DNA from 2 places in the Mesorhizobium australicum WSM2073 genome. Region 2 is predicted to be linked to the other one. Evidence: predicted binding sites of a transcription regulator. Region 2 holds the regulator's gene; the other holds the start of a gene.
The links. The regulator PhoB, encoded in region 2, activates phosphate uptake and scavenging genes when phosphate is short. The targets are predictions, from matches to a motif close to TGTCATNNANCTGTCAT.
Positions count from the first base shown of each region.

Region 1 (7,503 bases), 650 kb from region 2:
GGTTGTCGGCGCCGGCAATTCGGGCTTCGACGCACTCAATCATCTGGCCGGTGTCGATACCGCCGCTGTCTGGCTGTCGGCCCGCAACGGCCCCGCCCTTTTGCCCAAGCGCGTCGGCAAGATCGCCGTGCACCGCCTCTCGCCGCTCATGGCGCGCCTGCCGCTGCGCGTCGCCGATGCGGTGATGGCGGTGACGCAGCGCCTGGTGTTCGGCGATCTCACCAAATTCGGCGTGCCGCCCGCGCCTGCGGGCGGCGCCAGCCGCCTGACCTCGGACTATACCGCGATCGCCGCCGACGATGGCGCCGTCGATGCCATCAAATCGGGCAGGATCGTGGTGGTGCCCGGGGTACGGGAGTTCACCCGCGACGGCGTCATCCTGGCTAATGGCAGCCTGATCGCTCCCGACATCGTCATTGCCGCGACGGGCTACCGCACCGGGCTGGAGCGGATGGTCGGCAATCTCGGCGTGCTCGACGAGAAGGGCGTTCCGCTCTTCAACGGCGGCCAGGCCGATCCGAAACTGCCCGGCCTGTGGTTCACCGGCATGCGGCCGAGCATCCGCGGCTGCTTTGCCAATGCCGGCATATTGGCCAAGGCGATAGCTGCGCGGATCGCCGGCTCATCCCGCCCCTCCGGCGCCTCACGCTGAGCGACCGCACAGGACAACATTTCCCGTCGGCGTCACGCCGATTTCGGCTCCAGCCGCCGGAAACCGACAGCCTCGGTCAGCATCTCCTCGTCGACCATGCCGGCATTGTAGAGGGCCAGCAAGGTGAGCGCCAATTCACGCGCCTCGACGGATTCGGGATGCGCTTGCCGTCGGCGGCAGGCCTCGTCGAAGACACGTTGCAAGGTGGCCACTTCGTCAGGTTTGAGCAGGCCACGGTCGTAGATCGACTTGGGCATGGCGATGATCTCCTGATCACGATCTAGGGCGCCACGTGTAAATTGCCAATCTTTCCCGAGGCTTGAATATGATATCGCACAAAAGAGAGGCCCCGGATCGCCGGAGCCCCTCTCATTTTTGTCTCGCCCGACCTCAGACGGCGATCTTGCCGCCACCCTGTTTGGTGATGGCGACCACCGCCGGCCGCACCGGCATGTCGGGCCTGAAATCGGGCCAGCGGGTCGACAGGTCCTCATAATAGGAGGGCCGGCCGAACGCTTCCCAATCCTCGCCGCCGTCACCCGGATGCTGGACGGCGACAAAGGCGGTCTGGTCGTCCGGCGCAAACAGCGGGCCGCACATTTCGGCGCCGATCGGCACGCGGAAGAACAGCTTCGAGGTCGCCCGCGCCGATCCTTCCGTGTCCACCGCCCACAGGCCGTCGGTGCGGCCGGTGGCCTTCGGGCCCTGGCCATCGGTGGCGACCCACAGGCGCCCGGCCGAATCGACCGCGCAATTGTCGGGCATGCCGAACCAGCCATGGGCCGTCGTCGCGGTGGAGAAGGTGGCGCCGACGGCGGCCACCGATGGGTCGCCGCATTTCAGCAGCACTTCCCACTTGCCCTTGGTGGCGGCGAAATCGCCCTCGTCCTCGACGATTTCGATGATGTGGCCGAAGGCGTTTTCGGCACGCGGGTTGGCGGCGTCGACCTGATCGGCCTTGCGCTTGGAATTGTTGGTCAGCATGACATAGACCTTGCCGTTGCTGGCATTGGGCTGGATGTCTTCGGGCCGGTCCATCTTGGTGGCGCCAAGCAGGTCGGCGGCGCGGCGTGTCTCGATCAGCACGTCGGCCTGGCCGGCAAAACCGTTTTCCGCCGTCAGCGGCCCTTGGCCGAACACGATCGGCATCCATTCGAACGAGCCGTCCTCCGCGAATTTGGCGACATGCAGCGTGCCGTCGTCGAGCAGATCCTTGTTGGCCGCGCGGTCGCCGGCGTTGAACATGCCCTTGGTGACGAACTTGTAGACATAGTCGAAGCGCTCGTCGTCGCCGAGATAGAAGACCACTCGACCATCCTTGGCGACGATCGATTCGGCGCCCTCATGCTTGAAGCGGCCCATGGCGGTGCGCTTGCGCGGCACCGAGGCCGGGTCGTTGACATCGACCTCGACGATCCAGCCGAAGCGGTTGGGCTCGTTCGGCTCCTTGGCCAGGCTGAAGCGGTCATAGTGCGCGCCCCATTCATAGGCGCCTTCCGGAATGCCGAGGCGCTTGTAGTTGGCGGCCTCCTTGTGGCCCTCCGGCAGCTCGCCGGAGAAATAGCCATGGATGTTCTCCTCGGACATCACATACGTGCCCCAGGGCGTGACCCCGCCGGCGCAATTGTTGATGGTGCCGAACACCTTGACGCCGGACGGGTCGGCATTGGTCTTGACGCGGTCATGGCCGGCAACCGGGCCCGACAGCGCCATCTCGGTGTTGGCGGTGATGCGGCGGTTGAGCTTGCCGTCGCGAATTACCCGCCATTTGCCGCCATCCTTGCGGATCTCGACGATGGTGCCGCCATGGGCGGCCATCTCGACATCGACCTGCTCTTTCGAGAGCGGCGCCACCTCGGCCGACTTCTTGCCGTCCTTCTCGACAATCTTGACGATGCCTGGGAACATCAGATGCGGGTTGGTGTATTCGTGGTTGACCACCAGCAAGCCATGCTCGGCCGAGCCATCGAGCGGGATGTAACCGACATAGTCGTTGTTGTAGCCGAACTGCTTGGCCTGGGCTTGCGCCGACTGCTTCGTCGGGTCGAATTCCGGCGAATCGGCAAACAGCGGATCGCCCCAGCGCAGCAAAACGTCGGCGTCGTAGCCCGGCGCGACGTGGTGCTTATCGTCGATACCGGCCTCCAGCTCGTCGAATTTGAACGCTGAGCCTTCCGCGGCGCGGGCATCGTCGGCGGCGATCATGGCCAGCGGGCTGACGGTGGCGGCGATCGCCGAAACGGCAAGCGAACCCTTGAGGAAGCCACGGCGCGAGAACCGCGCGGCGATGATCTCGCCCATGGTGCGGTTCTCGCTGGGATTGTTGGCCGGGCCTTCGTTTTCCTCGAGCAGGCTGGTGCGGAATCGGGCGTCGGGGGAGCGATGTTCGGTCATGGGAACCTCTGGTGGGTTTTGCCTGGAGCTTCCGGCTTACAGTCGGCTGATCACATTTTCGTGACATGGTATCTCCGCTGCCGCTCGCTCACGAGACCGATTTTTCACGCCTCGCCTGGGACTTTGGTCCAAGCTTGCGCCTGCAAAGGTCCTGGGGGACAAACGCAACGGTCGGAGGTCGCTTCCGGTCACCACGTCTTTCGGCGATGTTGTTGCACTGCAACGTTGGGGTGGGCGCGCCGGCTCAATCGACGGAGATCAGTATGCGTGGATCGATCACGGCCCGTTGTTGCCGTCTGGCTCTCAGATCGGCGGCCGTCCTGGCGCTGACCATCGCTCCCTATGGAATCGTCTTCCATGGCTTCGTGCCTGGACTCGATGCCGCGACCGCACATGCCGACAAGGGTGGCAACGGCGGTGGCGGTGGGAACGGCGGTGGCGGTGGGAATGGCGGTGGCGGTAACAGCGGTGGCGGTGGCGGCAACAGCGGCAATGGAGGAAACAGCGGCAACGGCAATAGCGGTAACAGCGGCGGCGGGAATAGCGGAAAGGGTAAGGGCCAGGGCAACCAGAGCACAAGCCATGTCAACGCCACGACCGGCGACACGGTCGACGTGGATGGGAACAAGATTACAGTTCAGCACCCGGATGGCTTGACGGAAAAAATCGAGAACGGGCGTTTCAGCATGAAGGATAAGCTCGGCCGCACGATCATCGATCGCCGTGCCACACCGGCCGACGCCAGCCGTCTCAAGGCGCTTTGAATTTCGGCCCTATGAATTTCGCCTTGTGAAGCTGGTCAACAGGCAACGACCAGTTTCACACGTCACCTCCGCCGCCCCCCGGCGGAGGTGACCTCGTTTCGCGGCGTTCCACGATGGCTACGAACGGTCCCTGTCGCGGTCGCGAAACTCGCGCATGATGAGGGCCGCTTCAGTACGATTTCGCACGTTGAGTTTCGACAGCACCCCCGTCATGTGGTGCTTGACGGTCTTCTCCTGCAGCTCCAGGCGTAAGGCGACTTCCTTGTTGCTCAGTCCCTCCGCCACCAGCCGCAGGATTTCGGTCTGCCGGCCGGTGAGTTGCCGCAGCCGGTCCGCCACGCCGTTGGCGGGCTGCAAGGACTGCACGTCGGAAAGCAGCCGGGCCGACAGCATCGGCGAAAGATAGCTTTCGCCGGCCGCCACGTTGCGCAGGATATCGGCAAGCGCACGCGATCCGACGCCTTTGAGGACATAGCCGAGCACCCCGGCGTTCAAGGCCTTGGTCACATCGGCATTCGCCTCTGAAACGGTCAGCATGACGATCTTCTGGGCGGGATGGTCGGCAAGGATGCTGGCAACCGCGGCCAGGCCGCCGCCCGGCATTGAAATGTCGATGAGCAAGATGTCGGGCTGCATGGTCGAGGCGATGCGCTCCGCGTCCTGCGCGGTCGCACCTTCGCCGACCATCTCGAAGCCGCCGATCTCCGACAGGCTACGCGTCACGCCTTCGCGGAACAGCGGATGATCGTCGACAATGGCAATGCGGATGGCGCCGATCATGCTTGCTCCTCGACCGAAAGACGGATCACCAGCTTCGTGCCTTTCGGCCCTGTGAGTGTTTCGAATTGGCCGCCAATGCTTTCAACCCGCTCCCTGAGGCCGGCAAGGCCCAACCCCTCGGCCCGCGCCGGATCGAAGCCCGGTCCGCCGTCCGATACTTCAACGAAAAGCCTACCATTTTTCATGCCTGCACGCACCGCCTGATCCTTGCCCCGTCCGTGGCGGTAGGCATTGTTCAGCCCCTCCTGCACGAAGCGATAGATGCTGATCTTCTCAGAAGCGCCGGGCTCCGGCAAATGTCTCGGCATCGTAAGCGTCACCGATGTGCCCGTCCGGCGCTCGTGTTCTTCGACGGCCAGCCGCAGCACGTCCGCCGCCGCCGCCGTTTCTATCTGCGGCAGGACCAGGCCGGTGCAGATGCCGCGTATCTCGCGCATCGCATCCTCCAGTGTCTTGCGGATCATGGCGATTTCGGTCGAGCGGCCTTCGCTGCCATGCCCGTCGCCGGTAAACACCGGACTGTCCATGCGCAGCGCGGCCAGCGCCACGAGCTGGGCAGGGCCGTCATGCAGGTCGGCGCCGATCCGGCGCAGATATCTTTCGTTGAGCGCGGTGGCGCGGCGGGACGCCCGCTGCACACGATGCCGCAAGGCGCTGTTCTGTGTCACCAGGCCCTGCAGCTCGGACACCTGGCGGCGCAGCGCCCCGCGCTGGTCGTCGATGATGCGGCTGCCGCGCAGGACGATGCCCGACAGAAGCAGGAATGCCGTCAAGGTGGTCCCGGCCACGACCAGCCAGCTCGACAGCAGGGCGGAAGCCAGGGTAGCCTTGAAATCGCTGGCGACCTCGTAAAACTCCGTGACGGCGACCACTTCGCCGGACCAGGGCTCGCGCACTGGATTGTAGATCTCGAGCAACGGCACACCCGCGGCCCGCTCCTTGTCTTCGTTCTCGTCGAACGTATCGAACTGGGCAACGACGCTGCCCTGGAAGGCAGAACGCAGATTGTCGTTCAGGCCGAAGCGGCGACCCGTCAAAGCCGAGTCCTTTGCATAGAGGATCGTGCCGTCGCGGCGCCAGAGCCTGAAGGATGCCAGGCGTTTGCCGAGCGCGCCCTGGCCGAGCGTCTCGTCCAGCGCCTGCTTGACGGATGCGCTGAGCTCCTCGCTCTTGCGCAGGTCGGGCAGCAGCGGCGCAATCACGCTGTCGACATAGAGCGCCGTCGTGGCGGCCGAATTGCGAGTGACGCCGTCCCGGATCTGCGTCGTCACCCAGGTCCCGACGATCACCATGACGACCAGCAGCCCAAAACCGCCGGCAACGACGAATTGCAGGGCAAGGGAAAGCTCGCTCCAGCGCCGCGCCAAGTTCTGAAAAATACGAGTCATGAACCCCTGACCGCCCTTCTATCGACAGGCTGGGCGATTCCGGCACATTGAGCTTCAGTCTCGCCGTTGCCAAGACCCTCCTTTGAACGACGTCGCTTGACGTTCCGGCACGCTTCGGAAACAAGGTCGGCGATATCAGGCAAGAGGCGCTTCGAGGGGGACGGGACGTTGAGTTTTTCGGGACTTCTGCAGCTCGGCTTTTCGACGGTGATCTTCCTGCTGGCGGCGACCGCCGCCAAGCAATGGGGGCTGGCGCCCAGCCTGGGCAAGATCCTGCTGACGCTGGCGCTCTATTCGCTGGGCAATCTGATCATGCTGCGGCTTATCCGCGAGTTCGGCATGTCGGTATCGTTCAGCCTCTCGGCGGTGATCCAGCTGGTTTCGGTCAATGTCGTTGCGCTGGTGTTCTTCGGCGAGCGCGTCAACGCGTTGCAGGCGGCCGGCATCGCGCTGGCAATCGCGGCCGTGGCGCTGATCACGCTTGGGCCCTATCTGCAAGGGCGGATGTAACGGTGCCGATGAAGAACGCCGCGAAAGCTCTGCTCAATCGGGTCGAATTCCCGGTGCTGCTGGCCGGCCTGGTCATCGCCGGTGGGCTGTGGGCGTTCGAGGAATTGATGGAGGTGGCACGGGCCACCACGCCGCACGCCTTCGATACCGAAATCCTGCTTGCATTCCGCCAGGCCGGTCAACCGGCGATCCCGATCGGTCCGCCATGGCTGGAAGGCGCGATGCGCGACATCACCAGCCTCGGCAGCTCCAGTGTTCTGGTGCTGATCACGGCGGCGACGATCATCTATCTGCTGTTGATCCGCCGCCCGGCGACGGCGCTTCTCATGTTCGTTGCCGTGGCGGGCGGCCAGGTGCTGTCGAGCCTGCTGAAAGCCGGCGTCGACCGGCCACGCCCGGAACTCGTTTCGCATCTCGTCAACGAGACGTCGCTTTCCTTCCCAAGCGGCCATGCCATGCTGTCGGCGGTGACCTACCTCACGCTCGGTTCGCTGGCGGCGCGCTTCCTGCCGGGCCGGACGACCAAGGTCTACGTGCTGTTCCTGGCGGTGCTGACGACAGTGCTGGTCGGCGTCAGCCGCATCTATCTCGGCGTCCACTGGCCCTCGGATGTGCTGGCGGGCTGGTGTGCCGGCTTCGCCTGGGCGATGCTATGCTGGTTGGTGGCGAGGCTTCTGCAACGGCGCAAGGCGGTGAGCGAGGAGCCTGACTGAGTCAGATCAACCTGTTGATGAGGTGCCCTCCGCAGCCCGTCAGTATCAGAACCGTCGACAGCAAGCCTGCCGATATCACCATGGTCTTGAAAACGTTCACCCGCGTGCCCCCTGCGTCTGATGCATGCCACCCTACCTGAAATCCTTGGCAGGTATCTTAGAAAAAGGACATTAGGTGGCGGTGGTTACGTCTAAAACTGATACAATGATGCTTGAAACATGATAATGATGGTATTATACGTTATGTCAGCAGGCTCAGACGGGGATTCCGGCCGATGATCACTGCCGCGCAGATGCGCGCC
Region 1 covers NC_019973.1:843,671-851,173, forward strand. The annotation lists gene MESAU_RS03925 (flavin-containing monooxygenase) at 1-652, shown strand, start outside; gene MESAU_RS03930 (hypothetical protein) at 685-909, opposite strand; gene MESAU_RS03935 (PhoX family protein) at 1,043-3,046, opposite strand; gene MESAU_RS31450 (hypothetical protein) at 3,310-3,810, shown strand; gene MESAU_RS03945 (response regulator) at 3,928-4,590, opposite strand; gene MESAU_RS03950 (sensor histidine kinase) at 4,587-5,978, opposite strand; gene MESAU_RS03955 (hypothetical protein) at 6,147-6,488, shown strand; gene MESAU_RS03960 (phosphatase PAP2 family protein) at 6,497-7,201, shown strand; gene MESAU_RS03965 (helix-turn-helix domain-containing protein) at 7,477-7,503, shown strand, end outside.
Region 1: MESAU_RS03935 (PhoX family protein) is a predicted target of PhoB. The motif match lies at 3,096-3,112, and genes of this name have one in related genera.

Region 2 (7,503 bases):
CTGTTCGCCGGGCCTCCTTATGGCATCGGCCTGCTGACCTCGGCGATGATCCTGGCCATCATGATCCTGCCTTTCATCACCTCGATCACCAAGGATGTGTTCGACACGGTGCCGCCGGTGCTGAAGGAGTCCGCCTACGGCATTGGCTGCACGACCTGGGAGGTAACACGCCGGGTCGTCGTCCCCTACACCCGCATCGGCATCATGGGCGGCGTCATGCTTGCGCTCGGCCGTGCACTCGGTGAAACCATGGCGGTCACCTTCGTCATCGGCAACGCCCACCGGATCAGCGCCTCGCTGTTCGCGCCGGCAACGACGATCTCGGCAACCATCGCCAACGAATTCACCGAAGCCGTCGGCGATCTCTACACCTCCTCGTTGGTGGCGCTCGGTCTGATCCTGTTCGTCATCACCTTCCTCATCCTTGCCATCGCCCGCTACATGCTGATGCGCATCGATGCCCGTACCGGAGTCTGACCGATGTCGACAGCCGCATCGCTTCACCAGAGCCGCAAGCGCAAGAACGGTGTGATGATGACGCTCTGCGTCATCGCCGCCGGCATCGGCCTTGCCTGGCTGGCACTGATCCTCGGCGCGCTGCTCTATAAGGGCCTGTCGGGCGTTTCGCTCTCAGTGTTCACGGAAATGACCCCGCCGCCCGGTGATGCCGGTGGCCTGCTCAACGCCATCTACGGCAGCATCGTGATGACCATTATCGGCATCGTCGTCGGCACGCCGATCGGCGTGCTGGCCGGCACCTACATGGCCGAATATGGCCGCTTTTCGAAGCTCACCACCGTGGTGCGCTTTATCAACGACATCCTGCTGTCGGCGCCCTCAATCATCATCGGCCTGTTCGTCTACGAATTGATGGTGCGGCCGATGGGGCATTTCTCGGCCATCGCCGGTGCCGTGGCACTGGCCATCCTGGTCATTCCCGTCGTGGTGCGTACCACCGAGGACATGCTCAACCTTGTGCCGAACGCTTTGCGCGAGGCCGGCACGGCGATTGGCGCGCCGCGCTGGGTGGTGATTCGTTCGGTGGCCTACCGCGCGGCGATGTCCGGCATCGTCACCGGCATATTGCTGGCCATTGCCCGCATTTCCGGCGAGACGGCGCCGCTACTCTTCACAGCGCTCAACAACCAGTTCTGGTCGAGCAATCTCAATGCGCCGATGGCCAGCCTGCCGGTGACCATCTTCCAGTTCGCTCTCAGCCCTTACGAGGAGTGGCAGCAACTGGCGTGGACCGGCGCACTCATAATCACATTGACGGTTCTCGCGCTCAGCATCTTTGCGCGCAGCCTGACCGGACGCAGAGAGGACAAATGAGCCAGATGTTGTCTCCAGACATGACGATTGCCGCCGAGGCAGCCGCCAAGGCGAAGATCGAGGTCAAGAACCTCAATTTCTACTACGGCCAGTCGAAGGCGCTGAAGGACATCACCTTGTCGCTGCCCGAGCGCAGCGTGACGGCCTTCATCGGACCGTCGGGTTGCGGAAAGTCGACGCTGCTGCGCGTCTTCAACCGCATCTACGAGCTCTACCCCAAGCAGACCGCCGAGGGTCAGGTGCTGCTCGACGGCCAGAACGTTCTCGACCGCTCGCAGGACCTCAACCTGTTGCGCACCAAGATCGGCATGGTGTTCCAGAAGCCGACGCCGTTCCCGATGTCGATCTATGAGAATATCGCCTTCGGCGTCAGGCTCTATGAGAAGATCGGCAAGGCCGAGATGGACGGCCGTGTCGAGCAGGCGTTGAAACGCGCCGCGCTGTGGAACGAGGTCAAGGACAAGCTCAACGCCAGCGGCCTCAGCCTGTCGGGCGGCCAGCAGCAGCGGCTTTGCATCGCCCGCACCGTGGCGGTCAAGCCGGAGGTCATCCTGCTCGACGAGCCGGCCTCGGCGCTCGACCCATTGTCGACCGCCAAGATCGAGGAATTGATCGACGAGTTGCAGGCCGACTACACGATCGTCATCGTCACCCACAACATGCAGCAGGCCGCGCGCGTCTCGAAGCAGACGGCTTTCATGTATCTGGGCGAGCTGGTCGAATTCGACAAGACCGAGAAGATCTTCACGTCGCCTCGCGAGAAGCGCACGCAGGACTATATCACCGGCCGCTTCGGCTGATCTCACGCATACGAGGACCAGGATCATGGCCGAACACACAGTCGCAGCCTTCGACGAGGATCTCGGGCAGATCAGCAGGCTGATCAGCGACATGGGCGATCTCGCCGGCACGATGGTCGGCGGCGCCACCAAGGCGCTGCTGAATTCCGACAACGCGCTGGCACAGCGCGTCGTCTCCGACGACGCCATCATGGACGCGCGCCAGCGCGAACTCGATGATCGCGCCATTACCCTGATCGCCAAGCGCCAGCCGATGGCCGACGATCTGCGTCATGTCGTCGGCTCGATCCGCATGGCGGGCGATCTCGAACGCATCGGCGACCTTGCCAAGAACATCGCCAAGCGCGTCGGCTCGGTCGGCCTCACCGCCACGCCGCGCGACTTGTCGCATTCCATCGACTCCATGGCGCAGCTGGTGCTGATCCAGGTGCAGGGCGTCGTCGAGGAATATGCGGCCGGCGATGCCGCCGCCCTCGCCAAGCTCAGGAATGACGACGAACGCATCGACGTCAAATACACTTCGGTCTTCCGCGAACTCCTGACCTACATGATGGAGGATCCCCGCAACATCACGGCTTGCACGCATCTTTTGTTCTGCGCCAAGAATCTCGAACGCATTGGCGACCACGTGACCAACATCGCCGAGAATGCGTATTATGTGCTGACCGGCACGCAACTGCCCGCCAACCGTCCGAAGCAGGACGAGACGGCGATGTCGGTGCCGGCGGCTTGACGGCAGGGATGATCGATCGATGATCGCGCCACGCATCATGGTGGTGGAGGACGAGGAGCCGCTGGGCGTGCTCCTCCGCTACAACCTGGAGTCCGAGGGTTACCAGGTCGAGGTGGTGACACGCGGCGACGAAGCCGAGATACGCCTCCAGGAAAACGTGCCCGACCTGCTGGTGCTCGACTGGATGGTGCCGGCGGTTTCCGGCATCGAACTCTGTCGGCGCCTGCGCATGCGGCCCGAGACGGAGCGATTGCCGATCATCATGCTGACGGCGCGCGGCGAGGAGAGCGATCGCGTGCGCGGCCTCTCGACCGGCGCCGACGACTATCTGGTCAAGCCGTTCTCGACGCCGGAATTCATGGCCCGGGTCAAGGCGCTGCTGCGCCGCGCCAAACCGGAAGTGCTGTCCAGCGTGCTCAAGGTCGGCGACATCGTGCTCGACCGCGAATCGCACCGGGTCTATCGCAAGAAGAGCGAGATCCGGCTCGGACCGACCGAGTTCAGGCTGCTCGAATTCATGATGCGCCATCCCGGCCGCGTGTTCTCGCGCAGCCAGTTGCTCGACAATGTCTGGGGCGAGACGATCTACATCGACGAGCGCACCGTGGATGTGCATGTCGGCCGCCTGCGCAAGGCGGTCAACAATGGCCGCATGCCCGATGTGATACGCACCATCCGTGGCGCGGGCTACGCAATCCGCGAGGATTGAGATCAGGCCACGTTCTTGCCGGATCTCACCTGCACGCCCGGCGCGAAGATCTCCTGGTCGACGAAGGTGAGCGCGCGCATGGCGCAGCCCTCGCGGATCAGCGGCAATTCGTTCAGCTCTGTATCGAAGGAAATCGACGTCGAATGCTGGCCGCCGGCGGTCTGGGCGATGGCCTCACGCAAGGCCGGCTCGATCAGATCGAAGGCGGCGGCGCTGACGCCGACCATCGCAACCGGCGCCGGATCGATCAGCGCGAACAAGCTGCCAAGGCCATAGCCCAGCGCCTCGCCGGCCTTGCGATAGGCCTCGCGCTCCGGTCCGTCTCTTTCGCGCGCCGTGGCCGCCAATGCGCGCATGTCGGCGTCGCTGACGTCGACCGGTTTGGCGTCCTCACCCATCTGTCCTGCATTACGCCAGATGGCATAGTTGCCGGCATAGGCCTCGACGCAGCCGCGCCGCCCGCAGCGGCAGAGCGCGCCGCCGGGGCGATGGATCATGTGGCCGAACTCGCCGCCTGAGGAATGGGTGCCGGTGAACAGCTCGCCCTTCAGCACCAGGCCCATGCCGATGCCGTGCGAGAGCAGGATGGCGATGAAGTCGTCGCGGTAGCGCTCGGGGTCGCGCCAGCGCAGCGCCACAGCCATCATGTTGCAGTCGTTCTCCATGGTGGCGGGGATGCCGAATTCGGCTTCGAGTATATCGGCGAAGGCAATGTCCGTCTGCGGCGTGATCGGCGACCACAGCATGGCGCGCGCCTCGGTGTCGGTGATGCCCTGGATCGCCAGCGCGATGCGGGCAATGCTGGCGACATCGAGGTCGGGATCCTCGAGGCGGCGTCGGACGATGGCCACGCATTCGCCGATCAGCGCCTCGCGCGACATGGTCAGCGTGTCCAGCCGGCGTTGCTCCTCCGATATCACCTGGCCGGCGTAGTCGATGACGGCGACGGAGAGGAAATTCAGCGACAGCACCACGGTCATGACCGCCGCGGCCTCGGGGTTGAGACAAAGGCCCACCTGCGGCCGGCCGCGTTTCAGTGAGCCGGCCTCGTTCGGCTTGCCTTCGCTCAGGATACCTTCGCCGATCAGGTCGGCTGATATCGCCGATATGGTCGAGTGGCTCAGGGCGGTGGTGGCGGCGATCTCGGTGCGCGAGGGCTGGCCACCCCGGCGCACGGCTCCAATCACCATTGCGCGGTTGCGCCGGCGCAGATCGTCGTGGCGGATTCCGACCGACATGATTTCCTCCCCGTCGCCGCGGTTCTTGACGCCCCCTCGAACACCTCCGGCAACGGGTCGAATACTGGCAGAAGCGGCTGGGGCTGTCATTATTTATTGCGGGGCTCGAAAAAAGGCTTCCGGCACCTCAAAATCCGTCAGAATCGATGTTGACAGTGTTCCGGCGATGGACCAGTGTTTTTTCGAGGCTCGAAAAAATTAGAGCCTTTGTGCCGGCCTTAGGGCCAGTTTGGTCGCGCCACACGCGGCGCAGGGAGGATATCATGAAGAGATTCACAGTCGCCATTCTGGCGGGTGTCGCCATGTCGCTGACGCTGGCGTCGGTCGCGCAGGCGAAGGGCAAGGTTATCGGCGTGTCGTGGTCCAACTTCCAGGAGGAGCGCTGGAAGACCGACGAGGCCGCCATGAAGAAGGCGATCGAGGCCGCGGGCGACAAGTACATTTCCGCCGATGCGCAGTCCAATCCTGGCAAGCAGCTGACCGATGTCGAGAGCCTGATTTCGCAGGGTGCCAATTCGCTGATCATCCTGGCGCAGGACGCGTCGGCCATCGGCCCGGCGGTACAGAAGGCGCTCGACGAGGGCATTCCGGTCGTCGGCTATGACCGCCTGATCGAGAACAAGGACGTCTTCTACCTGACCTTCGACAACAAGGAAGTTGGCCGCATGCAGGCCCGCGAAGTGTTCAAGGTGAAGCCTGAGGGCAATTACGTCTTCATCAAGGGCTCCGGCGCCGATCCGAATGCCGACTTCCTGTTCTCGGGCTCGATGGAAGTGCTGAAGGCGGCCATAGACAGCGGCAAGATCAAGAATGTCGGCGAAGCCTATACGGACGGCTGGCTGCCCGCCAACGCCCAGAAGAACATGGAACAGTTCCTCACCGCCAACGACAACAAGGTCGACGCCGTGGTCGCCGCCAATGACGGCACCGCCGGCGGCGTCGTCGCGGCGCTGACGGCGCAGGGGCTCGCCGGCACCGTGCCGGTCTCCGGCCAGGACGGCGACCACGCCGCGCTCAACCGCATCGCGCTCGGCACCCAGACCGTGTCGGTGTGGAAGGACGCGCGCGAACTCGGCAAGAACGCCGCCGAGATCGCCTCGCAACTCGCCGACGGCAAGAAGATGACCGACATCGCCGGCGTGAAGGACTTCACGACGCCTGGCGGCAACACCGTCAAGTCGCTGTTCCTGACCCCGGTGGCCATCACCAAGGACAATCTCAACCTCGTCATCGACGCCGGCTGGATCAAGAAGGACGAAGTCTGCACGGGCGTTGCCGCGGGCAGCGTCGCGGCCTGCAACTGAGCTTGATCGCCTGAAAAGTCGGAAACGCCGCGGCGTGGAACGGTCAGTGTTCTGAACACTGACCGTTCCAATTTCCTTGTCTTCGCAATTCCGGACAAAAACCCTTTACGCACTTTTCCTGGAATTGCTTCCAAGCCGCGGCGTTTTCCCGACAAGATTTGTGTTTCCGCCGCTGGCGGCTAACTTCTGGGCTCTGGTCCGGCTCCGCGTCAGACGGCAAGCCGCTGGGAGGACATCATGACCGACACGACCTCAACCTCGCAGGCCGATACGGCGCGTGCGTCGGAACTCGGCGCGGTCGCGCGTTTCCTGAAGGCGACCGAGATCGATACCCGCATGCTCGGCATGATCGGCGCGCTGCTGCTGATCTGGGTCGCGCTGCATGTGATTTCGAGCCTGCGTCTTGGTGTCAATCCGCTCGATTTCGACAGCCGCACGTTCCTCACGCCACGCAATCTGTGGAACCTGTCGGTGCAGACGTCCGCGGTCGCCATCATGGCCTGCGGCATGGTGCTGGTCATCGTCATGCGCAACATCGACCTGTCCGTCGGTTCCGCCGAGGGCTTGATCGGCATGGTCATGGGCTTTGCGCAGGTACATTTCCTGGTTCGGTTCGTAGGACTTGAACTCGGCAACCCATGGATCTGGGTCCTGGCACTGGTCATCGGTCTGGCGCTCGGGCTTTTGATCGGCGCCTTCCAGGGCTTCGTCATCGCCTATCTCGAAGTGCCGGCCTTCATCGTCACGCTGGGTGGCCTGCTGGTCTGGCGCGGCGCCGCCTGGTGGGTCACGTCAGGCCAGACGGTGGCACCGCTCGACGCCACGTTCCAGCTTATGGGCGGCGGACCGGCCGGATCGATCGGCGCCACCTGGAGCTGGGTCGTCGGCATCGTCGCCTGCCTGGCCGTCGTGTTCGCGCTGTTCAACGGGCGGGTCCAGCGCAAGCGCTTCCGCTTCCCCCTGCGGCCGATCTGGGCCGAGACGCTGCTCGGCGTCGTCACCTGCGCCGTCATCATGGGCGCGGTCTGGCTAGCCAACTCCTATCCATGGCCGATCGGGATCGTGAACCGGTACGCGGCCGCCAACAACATCACCGTGCCGGAGGGCGGGCTGTTCATCGCCCACGGCATCGCCATACCGGTGCTGATGGCGGTCGCCGTCGGTCTGGTCATGACCTTCATCACCAACCGCACCCGTTTCGGCCGTTATGTCTTTGCTATCGGCGGCAATCCGGAAGCGGCCAATCTCGCCGGCATCAACACGCGCTGGATCACCATGAAGGTGTTCATGATCATGGGCGTGCTGGCCACGATCGCCGCCGCCATTTCGTCGGCCCGGCAGAACTCGTCCACCAATGTGCTGGGAACATTGGATGAGCTGCTGGTCA
Region 2 covers NC_019973.1:1,495,618-1,503,120, forward strand. The annotation lists gene pstC (phosphate ABC transporter permease subunit PstC) at 1-477, shown strand, start outside; gene pstA (phosphate ABC transporter permease PstA) at 481-1,332, shown strand; gene pstB (phosphate ABC transporter ATP-binding protein PstB) at 1,329-2,132, shown strand; gene phoU (phosphate signaling complex protein PhoU) at 2,158-2,865, shown strand; gene phoB (phosphate regulon transcriptional regulator PhoB) at 2,885-3,574, shown strand; gene MESAU_RS07165 (ROK family protein) at 3,577-4,812, opposite strand; gene xylF (D-xylose ABC transporter substrate-binding protein) at 5,076-6,116, shown strand; gene MESAU_RS07175 (sugar ABC transporter permease) at 6,354-7,503, shown strand, end outside.